Regions from separate parts of the Ferribacterium limneticum genome, predicted to be linked through region 2. Evidence: riboswitches for the same ligand, from Rfam matches in the RefSeq annotation. Region 2 holds a riboswitch; each other region holds the start of a gene.
The links. A riboswitch is a leader RNA that binds a small molecule or an ion and turns the genes downstream of it on or off. The one in region 2 is predicted to bind cobalamin.

Region 1 (4,367 bases), 350 kb from region 2:
CGTGAATCTGCGGGTCGAGAAAATCAGGGCCGCACTTGAAGACGGTGACGCGCCGGCCCTGCCGGGCGTGCAGGCGGGCCAGGGCGGCGGTGACGGTCGTCTTGCCCTGGCCAGAGGCGGGGGCGGCGATGAGGAGGGTGGGACAGGCAGGCATGGTGGCTAGTGGATAGGTCGAGAGGGTGAATTATTGGTCATTCCCGCGTAAGCGGGAATCCATGGATGAAGCGAATACCAGGAGGCTACTCCTGGATTCCCGCTTTCGCGGCAATGACGGAAGCGGTCAGAAGCTGGCCCGCAGGCCAAGGCGTAAGGTACGTGGTTCCAGCGGGTGCAGGAGGCGGCCGTCGATGCCGCTGCCCGTGCCGCAGCCGCCGGTGCCGGCCAAGGCTTCGTTACGGGTGCAGGCGCCGCCCCAGTATTCGATGTCGTTGGCTTTCTTGTCGAACAGATTGAGGACGTCGAGCGTGATCTGCAGCTTAGGCGTGATGCGGTAGCCGGCCTTCAGGCTGGCCATCCAGAAAGCGGAAGACTTCTGCTCTCCGGCTTCCTCCAAGGCATAGGCGCCGAGGTAGCGCAGGCGCAGGCCGCCGAACCAGGTGCCGCCGCTGTCGGCGCTGAGGCCGAGCGAGGCGGTGAGCGGAATGGCGTTAGGCACGCGGCGACCGCCGTTGTCCGGGTTGGCCTCCTTGAAACGTGCCTGCGACCAGGCGATGTCGGCATCGATGATCCAGCCATCGGCCGGCGTGATGTAGTTCGACCATTCGATGCCATGCCGGCGCGAGGCGCCCTTGGGCTCGGTGATGCCCTCGTCACCGATGAAAACGAGTTCCGAGGCGAGGGCCATCTGCCAAACCGACAGGCTGCTCTGCCAGCCCTTGAGTGGCGTGGTACGCAGGCCCAGCTCGCTGCCCTTGGCCTTGACGATCAGCGGCACGGCCTCGACGGCGCTGCCGTCCTGCGGATTGCTGCGGGCCGTGGCGCCGCGTGCATCGTTGCTGTGGAAGCCGTGCCCCCAGTTGGCGTAGAACTCGGTCGGGCCGAGCAGATCGAAGGGGCCGAAGACCAGGCCGAGCTTCGGGCTGGTCTGTCCGGCCGAAGCGTCCCCGCCGTTGCTCATGTTGAACTGGCCGGCCAGCGGTGTGACCCGGGCGTCGATCTGGTCGCGGCGCAGGCCGAGCGTGCTGCGCAGCCAAGCTGTCCATTGGGTGCGGGCTTCGAGCAGGACGGCGAGCGCCGTCTGGCGGATACGATCCTCGCGGATGGTGTTGGTTCGTTGTCGGTTCTCGGTGGCGTACAGGCCGACCGAGGCAATCCGGTCCTGGCGAAATTGGGTGCCGAGGCTCAGCTCGGTGTCCTGCCATTGCGGCCCGAGGAACCAGCTGTGCTTGACCTGGCCGCCCCACAGCGTGCGATCGTCGGCCTGTTCGTGCTGGTCGCCCTGCAGGCTGTTGATGTAGCCGGACGGATTGGCAAAGTAGTTCAGGCCGTAGTCGATGACGTAGAGGTTCAGCTTGCTGGCGCCGGTGTTGGTGGTGCGTGCCCAATCGCCGGCCAGGCTGTGGCGGTGCGTGCGGCCGCCGTCGCTTGGCGACAGCGCGCCGTAGCGACCGATTTCGCCGCCGGTGATGGCGCGTTCCGGCACATGCTCGGTGGCCGTCCAGTCGGCTTTGTAGACCATGCCAGTCAGGGCGAAGCCGTTGGCTGCGGTGCCCGAGGTCAGGCGCAGCACGGCGTTGTGTTTTTCGAGATTCTGCGGTTGTTCCCAGGGGCCGTCGTAGCCGCCGACCTCGATGGCGCCGACCAGATTGAGGTCGCCCAGGCTGTGTCCGCCGGCGGCGAGCAGGCGGCGGAAATTGTGCTGGCCCATGCCGAGTTCGACGAAGCTCTGGTCGAGCCTGCGCAGGTAGTCGATGCGCGCTGAGCCGGTGGTGGCGAAATCGCCATCCTCGGCCGCATAGACGCCCTTGCGGTACTGGATGCTGCCGATCAGCTCGGGAATCAGGAAATTGAGGTCCATGTAACCCTGGCCGTGGGCGTGGCTGGCCATATTGACTGGCATGCCCATGACGTGACTGGCGAAGTCGCTGCCGTGGTCGAGATTGAAGCCGCGCAGGAAATACTGGTTGGCCTTGCCGTCACCGGAGTGCTGGGTGACGATCATGCCGGGCACGGTTTCCAGCGCTTCGGCTGGGCGCAGCAGCGGCCGGTTGGTGAGCTGTCTGGCGGTGACTGTGCCTTCGGTGGCCGAGTCGGCAACACCGGTCAGGTCGTGCTGGCCGCTGCTGACGGTGACTTCCTGCAGGGTTGGCATGCCGGCGGCGTGGGCGAGACCGCCAACCGTCAGGGTGAGGGTAAGAAACGAATGCTGCCAAAAGGTGAAATGTGGGTGTCGCATGGACTGCTCCAGTCACGACTGCCTGCCACGGATCGCTGCGCCCTGCGCACACGGTGCCCAGGATCGCTGCCATCCGCATCCCCGCAGACAGTCAGTTTGAAAACACTGCTCCGTCAAGCGGGCAGTACGACGCGACAGGCCGGTCTCCGGGCTGGCAAGTCTTGACGCGTCGCCTTCCCGGGCGATCCCTGCCGCATCGAAATGACACTTTGTCGACTTCACCTCGTCGTGCAATCGCACTGCCTTCGGTTCGTCTTCGTGTTTCATTCCAATGCGGCAGGGATCAATCTCCCAGTGGCCTGATGGCGCGTCCGCACTCGCTTACCGTTGCGGGGGCAGCCGGGGCATTGCGACCGCGTGGGTCGCGCACCCCGTTCCCGTTTCACCCACAGCCCTTGAGGCTGTAAGCACCTGTTGCGGGTGTCCGGCGGTATTGCCTGAGCCTTGCCAGGCCGGACGCTGGCAAGGGTGAAAAAATCAGCCGTTTTCGGCCGTGGCCTCCTCGCCTTCCGGCGGCAGTTCGGTCTGCAGCACGGCGGCGATGTAATCCTCCGGCAGGCGGTATTCGGCGGCCAGTTCGGCGGCGCTCCTGCCGCTCTGCTGGATGGCCGCCATCCAGCCGTTGAGGCCGGTGGACAGCGAACGGCCGGCTTGTTCGCCGGCATGCGTGTTGCGTTCGCCATCCTCTACCGCGTACTTGTTGGCGTAGCCGCGCGGCGTGACCATCAGGCCGTGCTTGATGAAGGTGTTGGAATTGCCGATCAGCACCGTCGACAGCATGCCGATGTCAGCTTCGGCCATCTTGTCCAGGGTGGTGAATTCGATGCGCTGCTTGGGGCGATAGCCGGACTTGACGATGGCGACCGGCGTCTGCGGATCGCGGTGGCGCAGGAAGAGGCGCTGGGCCTCGACGATCTGCTGGGTGCGGCGGCCGCTCTTCGGGTTGTACAACGCGACGACGAAATCGGCGTAGGCCACGGCGTCGAGGCGGCGGGCGATGGTCGGCCACGGTGTCAGCAGGTCGGACAGCGAAATGGCGCAGAAATCATGGGTCAGCGGTGCGCCGACCAGCGCGGCGCAGGTGTTCAGCGCCGAAGCACCGGGCACGATTTCGACCTCGATGTCCGAGTCGGGCGTCCACCCGGCCTGGAACAGCACCTCGAAGGTCGGCCCGGCCATGCCGTACACGCCGGCATCGCCGGATGAAATCAGTGCCACCTTCTTGCCCTGGCGGGCTCGGTCCAGCGCCTCGATGGCGCGGTCGAGCTCCTCGGTCATCGACTTCTTGATCACCTCCTTGCCGGCCACCAGATCGGCGACCAGGCGGATGTAGGTGACGTAGCCGATGATGGTATCGGCCTCGGCAATCGCCGCCCGGGCGCGGGCGGTCAGGTGGTCGTTGCTGCCCGGGCCGAGGCCGACGAGCATGATCTTGCCGGTTTGGGCGGTGCTGTTTTCAGGGGTATTCATTGGGGAATCCTTGCAATGGAGACGGTGGCATTGCGGCCGTCCTGGCCGCGCAGCTTGTATTTTTCGATGATCAAATGGGTCTGGTCGGCGCCGGCGACGAGAATCGCCGCCGCTTCGGAGACGGACGGCGTGCCGGTGTATTTGCGGACGGTTGCGGAGGGGTTCGGCACCTCCACCGTTGCCAACTCGGTAGCGGGGTAGAAGCGGATGTGCCAGCCGTTGGCTTGGGCGACTTCGGCGAGCCCGATTTCGTCAGCCTTGAGGTCGATGGAGGCGACAGCCCGCACATCGGCCAGCCTGGCCTTGGCCAGGGCCAGTGCCTCGGCGATGCACCGGGCGATGGTGGTGGCCGGGGTGCCGCGGTCGCAGCCCAGGCCGAGGGCAATGGGCATTTCTGGCTTGCGCCTCATGCTGGCAGCCTTGCGGGTTCAACCGCTGTTTTCCGCCGTTGAGCGGCGTCTCCCTTTCTTTGCTTCGCCAAAGAAAGGAAGCAAAGAAAGGC
Region 2 (4,367 bases):
GTTTTGAATTGCGGCTGCCCTGATGAGCGAGTACAACAAAAAACGTTTTCTCGTCATCGACGACCAGCCGCAGGCCCGCGATGCGTTGCGCTCCATTGCCCAAACGATAGGCGCCTTCGCCGTTGAATTCGCCTCCAATTATCAGGATGCGATCTTCCGGATTCGCAACAATGCGCCGGACATCATCCTTTGCGATTACATGCTGGGCGAGGGCCGCTCGGGGCAGCAGTTGCTCGAAGAGTTGCGCCGCTTCAATCTGTTGCCGGACGAAACGATCTTCATGATGGTTACCGGCGAACAATCCTACGAGCAGGTGGTTTCAGCCGTTGAACTGGTGCCGGACGACTACATCATCAAGCCGTTCTCGCCGGACAAGCTGGTCCTCCGACTGGACCGGATCGTCGCCAAGAAGAACTTCTTCGCCGCTTACTACAAGGAAAAGCGCCAGCAGGAGTTCGCCAGGGCGTTGGCCATCCTTGAGGCCCAACGCGCCAGCGAAACCGGACGACCGTACCGTTTCGAGATTCTGCGTCAGCAAGCGGAAGTCCTGCTCGCCAGCGGCGATGCCGAAGCCTCCGAGAAGGCCTATCGCGACATCCTGGAAAATTACGAATTCCCCTGGGCGAGAGCCGGGGTTGCCCGCTCCCTGCACAAGCAGAACCGTCTGACCGAGGCCCGCACCGAAATCGACAAGGTGGTCGCCGGCACACCGCATTTTTTTGACGCTTCGGACCTCAAGGCCAGCATCTGCATGGCTCAGGGCGAACATGCCGAAGCCCAGAAAGTGCTCGATGAGGTGGCCAAGAAAACCCCCCGCAACTATCTGCGCAAGCGAATGCTGGCCGAAGCCGCCACCCTGAATGGCGACAGCGAAACAGCGCGGGCAGCAATGGCCGACGTCATTGCCAATGACACCATGCCTGGCGCGGTTTCGGCGGAAGACCGGCTGGCCATGGCCCGCAGCCACGTCGATGCCGGGGACAAGATTTCAGCCGAAAAAGTGCTGGTCGGCCTACGCGACGCCGAAATTCAGGCGATGAACCTCGCCGAGCAGGCCAGTTTTGCCGCCCTGCTCGCCATCAGTTCGCCGGAAAAGGGCAAGGCCCGCTTTGCCGGCCTGCGCCCAGCCCTGCTAGCCAGCGAATTGGACCCGAGCGCCAGCATCGACGTGATGCGGGCGGCGCTTACAGTCGGCGATCACGAACTGGCCGACCGGCATACCGAGCTGTTGATGACCAGCCCAGACGCCAAGAAGGTTTTCGGCACGATCCGCAAGCAATACGCGCTGCAGGGCCGGGAGCAGGATTTCCGCGAGATTCAGAAGCAGGTGGCGCTCAAGCGCATCCACCACGAAGAGAAGCCGGCCGCCTGAAACGCTCAGCCGGGCAGCAGCGACGACAGCTTTTTCCAGTCCAGCGCGGCTTCGACCGAATCGGCCAGGCGGTCGAGATCAGCCTCACGGCGCGCCGCGAAATCGACTTGTTCGCTCTCGGTCATGCCAGCCCAGGCGAGCAGCGCGGTCAGCGCATCGGGGTGATCAAAGACCCCATGGCAGTAGGTGGCAAAAACCTGATCGTCGGCTGAAATGGCGCCATCGCGGGTGCCGTCAGCCAGTTCCACGGCGCCCAGGGCCAATCCTTCGCCGCGTGTCACACCGAGGTGAATTTCGTAACCGGTCATCGCCGGCCGACCCGGTAGCGACAAGTGACCACTCACATTGCGCAGCTGCTTCTCGGCCTCCAATGTCGTTTCCACGGCCAGCACGCCGAGGCCAGCCGTGCTGCCCGACAGCCCCTCCAGCCCCTGCGGATCGTGGATCATCCGGCCCAACATCTGGTAGCCACCACACAGGCCGACGACCTTGCCACCGTAGCGCAGATGCTTGTGGATCGCTTTGTCCCAGCCCTGCGTCCGTAGCCAGTCGATGTCGGCGCGCACCGCCTTGGAACCGGGCAAAACGATCAGATCGGCGGCTGGCGGCGTCTCACCCGGGCCGATCCAGCGAAAATCGACTTCCGGGTGCAGACGCAGCGGATCGAGATCGTTGTGATTGGAGACGCGCGGGTAGGCCGGGGCAACGACTTTCAGTTTTGCCGTCTTTTTGCCGCCGACCGCCGCGGTGGCGATGGCGTCCTCTGCATCAAGCATCAGGCCATGCAGATAGGGCAGGACGCCCAGAACCGGCTTGCCAGTGCGCTCTTCCAGCCAGGTCAGACCCGATTCAAGCAAGGCAATATCGCCGCGAAAACGGTTGATGACAAAACCCTTGACCCGGTTCTGCTCGGAGGGTGACAGTAATTCCAGCGTGCCAACCAGATGGGCAAAGACACCGCCACGGTCGATGTCGGCGACGATGATCACCGGGCAATCGACCGCCTCGGCAAAGCCCATGTTGGCAATGTCGCGGTCGCGCAGGTTGATCTCGGCCGGCGAACCGGCGCCTTCGACCACCACGCATTCGTATTCAGCAGTCAGCCGCGCCCAGGATTCCAGCACCGCCCCCATCGCCCGTGGTTTGTAGGCGTGATAGGCCTTGGCATCGAGATCAATCGCCACCTTGCCGTGGATGATGACCTGCGCCTTCTTGTCGGTGGTCGGTTTGAGCAAGACCGGATTGAAGTCGGTATGCGGCAGAAGCCCGCAGGCCAGTGCCTGCAAGGCCTGCGCCCGGCCAATCTCGCCGCCATCCACCGTCACGGCAGAATTCAGCGCCATGTTCTGCGGCTTGAACGGCGCCACCCGCACGCCCCGCCGCTTCAGGATGCGGCACAGCGCTGCGACCAGCGTCGATTTACCGGCATCGGAGGTAGTGCCTTGGACCATCAGGGAATAACAGGGCATGGCGAGCATATGTGAAAAAAGTCGGTAATTATGGCACCATCGGGGCCGCCCAATTTGATTTGGGCGAGTGTCTCCGGGTGCCGTTCAGCCTGCTGAACGGAGAATCGGGAAGGCGGTGCAATTCCGCCACGTGCCCAACGCTGTGAGGAGGACGGGCGATGCAAGAAGCCACTGGCAGAGGGGAAACCCGGCCGGGAAGGCGCATCGTTCGGTTGAATCCAAGTCAGAAGACCGGCCGGGAGACGAAATTAGGCTGCATGGACAGGCAGCCATCGTTTTTCCACAAGGGGAATTCATGGAAAACCAGATTGACCATTCTTTTTCAGACGCCGAGCGCGCCGCCGTCTATCGCAGCATCTTCAATCGCCGCGATGTGCGCGGCCAGTTCCTGCCCGATCGGGTACCGGACGAGGTGCTCGCCCGCGTCATGCTCGCCGCCCACCATGCGCCATCGGTCGGTTTCATGCAGCCGTGGAACTTCCTGCTCGTCCGCTCGCCCGAGGTCAAGCAGCGGGTCCGCGACATCTTCGCCAAGGCCCATGCCGAAGCGGCCATGATGTTCCCCGAGGGCAAGCGGGAAATCTACAGCCAGCTCAAGCTCGAAGGCATCGTCGAATCGCCGATCAACCTGTGCATCACCTGCGACCGCGAGCGAACCGGCCCGGTCGTCGTCGGCCGCACCCACATCAAGACAATGGATCTCTACTCCAGTGTCTGTGCCGTGCAAAACCTGTGGCTGGCCGCCCGTGCCGAAGGGCTGGGCGTCGGCTGGGTAAGCATCTTCAACCAGCCTGAACTGCAGCAGGCGCTGGGCATGCCGACCGACATCGTGCCAATCGCCTACCTGTGCATCGGCTACGTCAGCCACTTCCACGACAAGCCGGAACTGGAAAAGGCTGGCTGGCTGCCCCGCCTGCCGATTGCCGACCTGCTCTATTACGACCAGTGGGGCCAGGCTGATGTGACACGCCAGGAATCGCTGACCAACACAGTCGCCGCCATGCAGGACGACATCCAGCAGCGGGGCATCTTTCCGAAATGATGCTCGATGGCGCACTCGCCATGCCGGCCGCCGCCCTGGCGGCCGTGCTGCTCGACCGCCTGCTCGGCGAAGCGCGCCATTTCCACCCGCTGGTCGGTTTCGGCAACCTGGCCGCCGCTGTCGAGAAACGTCTGAACAACCGCCGCCTAGTGCCAGGGCTGTTCGCCTGGGCGCTGGTCGTCCTGCCCTTTGTCGCACTGGCTTGGCTGTTGCGCCCCTACGCCCCCTTCGCCGTCGATGTGGCTCTCCTCTACTTCGCGCTCGGTGCGCAGAGCCTGTGCGAGCATGCGGAAGCCATCGCGAAACCCTTGCAGGACGGGCATCTTGACGAGGCACGACAGCGCGTCAGCTGGATTGTCTCCCGTGACACATCGACGCTGGACGAATCCGGCATCGCCAAGGCGGGCGTCGAGTCGGTACTGGAAAATGGCAACGATGCCATCTTCGGCACCCTGTTCTGGTTCGCCCTGCTCGGCGGCCCCGG
Region 3 (4,367 bases), 300 kb from region 2:
GCAAGTTCTCTGTCGTGCAGGTCGTGATGACGCTCCACGAGCCGTAACCGCGCAGCTTTTCCATCGCCCGCAGCACCTTGTCGTGCACGCTCTTGCCGCTCCAGGTCCGCCGGGTCGCATCGGTAATGCCGGAGACCGGACCGTCGAGCGACAGGCCGACGCTGACATTGCGCGAAGTCAGGAAGTCGAGTGCCGCATCGTCGAGCAGCGTCCCATTGGTCTGCAGGCCGAAGACGAAATCGTCGGCAAAGGCATCGATGGCTTCGAAGACGGCCGGCGCATTCATCAGCGGCTCGGCACCGTGAAAAATGGCGCGCGGCTTGCGATCAGCCGGCATCACCGAACGGAAGTAATCGCGCAGCTTGGCCAGGGAATCAAGCAGCGTCTTGACCGGCATGTGGCTGCCGCCGCTGCGCTGGGTATCGGGCAGATAGCAGTAGGTGCAGTTGAGATTGCAACGCTCGGTCGGGTTCAAATAAACACCGGAAGGCTTCAGGCCGAAGCGCAGGGCATGCAGTTCCTGCGAGAACTGTTCGGCCTTGGCTGCATAGGCGGCGACCAGGACCGGGTCGCCGCCGGCCTCATGGACGCGGGTCTTGTCGACCAGCGCCCAGAAAGCCGTCTGCGGATCGGTCACCGCGGCATAGACCGGGTGGCCGATATCGACCGGCTGGAACAGCGTGCCGCGCGCGGCACGCTCGGCGATTAGCGCACTCACTTGGCCGCCTTCCGGTCCATCAGCACGTAGTGCGAGAGGCCGATGCCGTCCGGGTTGCAGCTCTTGCGAACAGCGATGGTCGGGGCCACCGGCTGCGCATGTTGGGCGGATGTCGGCTGGGTTTTAACGGTATTGGATGCGACTTGAGAAACGATCTGGGACATTGTCCACTCCTCGGGAAGACAAAAAACAAAAAGGGCCCCGGCTGAGTGCACGCTGGTCGCATGCATTCAGCCGGAGCCCTTGCCTTGGCTCCTGATTGGCATCGATTCGTCTTCTGGCTTCCGGATCAGCCGAAGCGCTGCGCCTTCCCTGCGCGGCATGCCCCGCAAGTGGCTGGTCTGGCGACCATGCAGTCTTCGTCCCCGGTTACAGCGGCGGGCCCGCCACGGATTCGCACCGTGTTCCGTATCTCGATGCCGATAGGAGGGCGGATTCTCTCAAGCCGCCGCGCCACGGGTCAATTCGTCCTAAAGGCCTAGTTCCTGCCACATCGTGTCGACACGCTTCTTGACGTCGGTATCCATCACGATGGGCCGCCCCCACTCGCGGCTGGTTTCGCCCGGCCACTTGTTGGTAGCATCCAGCCCCATCTTGGAGCCGAGGCCAGCGACCGGGCTGGCGAAATCGAGGTAGTCGATCGGCGTGTTGTCGACCAGCGTCGTGTCGCGCGTCGCGTCCATCCGCGTCGTCATCGCCCAGATCACTTCCTTCCAGTCGCGGATGTCGATGTCGTCGTCCACCACGATGATGGTCTTGGTGTACATGAACTGGCGCAGGAAGGACCAGATGCCAAACATGATGCGCTTGGCGTGGCCGGGGTAAGCCTTCTTGATGCTGACGATGGCCATCCGGTATGAGCAGCCTTCCGGCGGCAGGTAAAAATCGACGATTTCCGGATACTGTTTCTGCAGCAGTGGTACGAACACCTCGTTGAGCGCGACGCCGAGCACGGCCGGCTCATCGGGCGGCTTGCCGGTGTAGGTGCTGTGGTAGATCGGGTCGCGGCGCATGGTGATGCGCTCGATGGTGAATACCGGGAATTCGGCCTGCTCGTTGTAGTAGCCGGTGTGGTCGCCATACGGCCCTTCGAGCGCCACCTCGCCGGGATGAATGACGCCTTCGAGCACGATCTCGGCCGAGGCGGGCACCTGCAGGGTCGAGCCGAGGCATTGCGTCAGCTCGGTCTTGCCGCCGCGCAGCAGGCCGGCGAACTGGTATTCCGACAACGAATCGGGCACCGGCGTCACGGCGCCGAGAATGGTCGCCGGATCGCAGCCGAGCACGACGGCGACCGGGAACGGTTGCCCCGGATTGGCCAGTTGATGCTCGCGAAAATCCAGCGCCCCGCCGCGATGCGCCAGCCAGCGCATGATCACCTTGTTCGACCCGAGCACCTGCTGGCGGTAGATGCCGAGGTTCTGCCGGTTCTTGTGCGGGCCCTTGGTGACGACCAGGCCCCAGGTGATCAGCGGTGCGATGTCACCCGGCCAGCAGTGCTGGATCGGCAGGCGACTCAAATCGACATCCTTGCCCTCCCACACGACTTGCTGGCACGGCGCGTTCGACACCTTCTTCGGCGCCATATTCATGACCTGCTTGAGGATGGGCAGCTTGTCCCAGGCGTCCTTGAGGCCCTTGGGCGGTTCCGGTTCCTTCAAATACGCCAGCAGCTTGCCGACTTCACGCAGGGCCTGCACCGATTCCTCACCCATGCCGAGCGCCACCCGTTTCGGCGTACCGAACAGGTTGGCCAGCACCGGGATCGTATGCCCCTTCGGTTTTTCGAAGAGCAGGGCCGGCCCGCCAGCGCGCAGGACCCGGTCGCCGATTTCGGTCATTTCAAGGTGGGTATCGACCTCGACGCCGATCCGTTTGAGTTCGCCGGTCTTTTCCAGTTGCGACATGAAGTCGCGCAGATCGTGATATTTCATCGGGTGCGATACGAAAAGTGACAGCCGACACAGGCTGAAGTCAGGTTGGGCAGCAGGGCCAGCGCCTTGTCCCGGTCACCGGTCTTGGCCACGATGGCGAACTCGCTGACCGCCTTGTGGCCATCCATGCCGATACCGTGCATGGCCGGCGGCATGTGCGGACCGGGCCGGGCGTCGAAAGGCTTGCTGCGGTGCTTGCCCATGGCCGACATGCCGAGCTTGGCCTCGGCCGCCTCGCCGGCTTCCTTGACCTTGCCTTCGGCCATCAGCGACAGCACTTCATTGACCGCGACCAAGTTGTCGAGCATTTCCTGGCGCAGCGACTCCTGAGCCGGTGCCGGCAGTTTGGCCAACTGGCGGGCGTCTTCGGCGAATACAGCAGTCGACAGGCAACACAGGGCAAAAATCAAAGCTTTCATCAGAAGCTCCTTCCGGAAACCAGAAAATCAACGGCAATGCCGGCGAAAATCGCGGCGCCGACCCAGTTGTTGTGCAGGAAAGCCTTGAAGCACGGCGTCCGCTCCCGACCACGAATCCAGGTGTAATGCACGCCCATGATGCCGGCTGCCACCACCAGTCCGGTGTAAAAAGCAGGGCCAAGATTCAGTGTGTAGCCAATCCAGCCGATGATGGCCAGCGTCGCGGCGTAGCAGAACATCACGGCAGCCACATCGAAGCGGCCAAAGGTGATGGCCGAGGTCTTGATGCCGATTTTCAGGTCATCGTCACGGTCGACCATGGCGTATTCGGTATCGTAGGCCACCGCCCAGAAGACGTTGGCGAGCAACAGCCACCACGCCTCGGGCGGCACTCCGCCGATATGGGCGGCGTAGGCCATCGGGATGCCAAAACCAAAAGCGACGCCCAGATAAGCCTGGGGAATGGCCAGGAAACGCTTGGTGAATGGATAGCTCGCCGCCAGAAAGACAGCCGGCACCGACAGCCAGATGACCAACGTATTGCCGAGGACTAGCACCAGCAGGAATGAGAGCAGCGACAGTCCGGCAAACAGCGCCAGCGCTTCCTTGGTCGTCACCTTTCCAGAAGTCAGCGGCCGCTCTTTCGTGCGCTCGACATGCTTGTCGAAGTCGCGATCGGCATAATCGTTGATCACGCAACCGGCCGAACGCATCAGCACGGTGCCGAGCACGAAAATCCAGACGATGATCCAGTTCGGCCGCCCCAACGACGACAGCCACAAGGCCCACAGCGTCGGCCAGAGCAGCAGCAGGATGCCGATCGGCTTGTCGAGCCGCATCAGCTTTTCGTAGAGGTCGAGTTTTTCTTTGAGCGCTGGCCAGTTCATCTGATGATTTTACCTTGGCAGACACGGGGAACTGCAGAAAGGATTCCCTCGGGGGGAATGCCGCTCAGTTAAACGTCATTCCCGCACCGGCGGGAATCCAGGCATCACGAATTTGCTGGGTTCCCGCTTTCGCGGGAACGACAAGCCCCGGGGAGGACTCAGTCCTTTTTGACCCGTGAAGCCTGCTGCCAGGCGACGACCGCCTGCCCGGAATGCGCCAGGATGGCCTGATAACGTTCCTGCGGCAAAGCATGGCGCAGCGAGGCGAACAACTGCTGCGTTCCCTCCTGGGCCTGCGCCGATTCGGGCACGACATCGGAGAGCAGGGCAATCTGGATATTGGCCAGCGCATCGGCCAGCAGGCGCCAGCCCAGTTCCGGCATCTGCTGGTTCAGCGCCAACATCATGC

Region 1: another riboswitch for cobalamin. It lies ahead of KI617_RS19325 (TonB-dependent receptor); the one in region 2 lies ahead of bluB (5,6-dimethylbenzimidazole synthase).
Region 3: another riboswitch for cobalamin. It lies ahead of cbpA (modified peptide precursor CbpA); the one in region 2 lies ahead of bluB (5,6-dimethylbenzimidazole synthase).

What each region holds. Positions count from the first base shown of each region.
Region 1 is NZ_CP075191.1:4,024,694-4,029,060, reverse strand. It holds gene KI617_RS19330 (cobyrinate a,c-diamide synthase) at 1-154, opposite strand, end outside; gene KI617_RS19325 (TonB-dependent receptor) at 281-2,395, opposite strand; cobalamin riboswitch at 2,516-2,825, opposite strand; gene cobJ (precorrin-3B C(17)-methyltransferase) at 2,873-3,865, opposite strand; gene KI617_RS19315 (cobalamin biosynthesis protein) at 3,862-4,275, opposite strand.
Region 2 is NZ_CP075191.1:156,775-161,141, reverse strand. It holds gene KI617_RS00775 (sensor histidine kinase) at 1-23, shown strand, start outside; gene KI617_RS00770 (response regulator) at 23-1,372, shown strand; gene KI617_RS00765 (cobyric acid synthase) at 1,378-2,841, opposite strand; cobalamin riboswitch at 2,900-3,095, shown strand; gene bluB (5,6-dimethylbenzimidazole synthase) at 3,137-3,883, shown strand; gene cbiB (adenosylcobinamide-phosphate synthase CbiB) at 3,880-4,367, shown strand, end outside.
Region 3 is NZ_CP075191.1:455,286-459,652, reverse strand. It holds gene cbpB (peptide-modifying radical SAM enzyme CbpB) at 1-718, opposite strand, end outside; gene cbpA (modified peptide precursor CbpA) at 715-882, opposite strand; cobalamin riboswitch at 991-1,126, opposite strand; gene ubiD (4-hydroxy-3-polyprenylbenzoate decarboxylase) at 1,189-2,652, opposite strand; gene KI617_RS02160 (cytochrome C) at 2,649-3,071, opposite strand; gene ubiA (4-hydroxybenzoate octaprenyltransferase) at 3,071-3,958, opposite strand; gene KI617_RS02150 (hypothetical protein) at 4,117-4,367, opposite strand, start outside.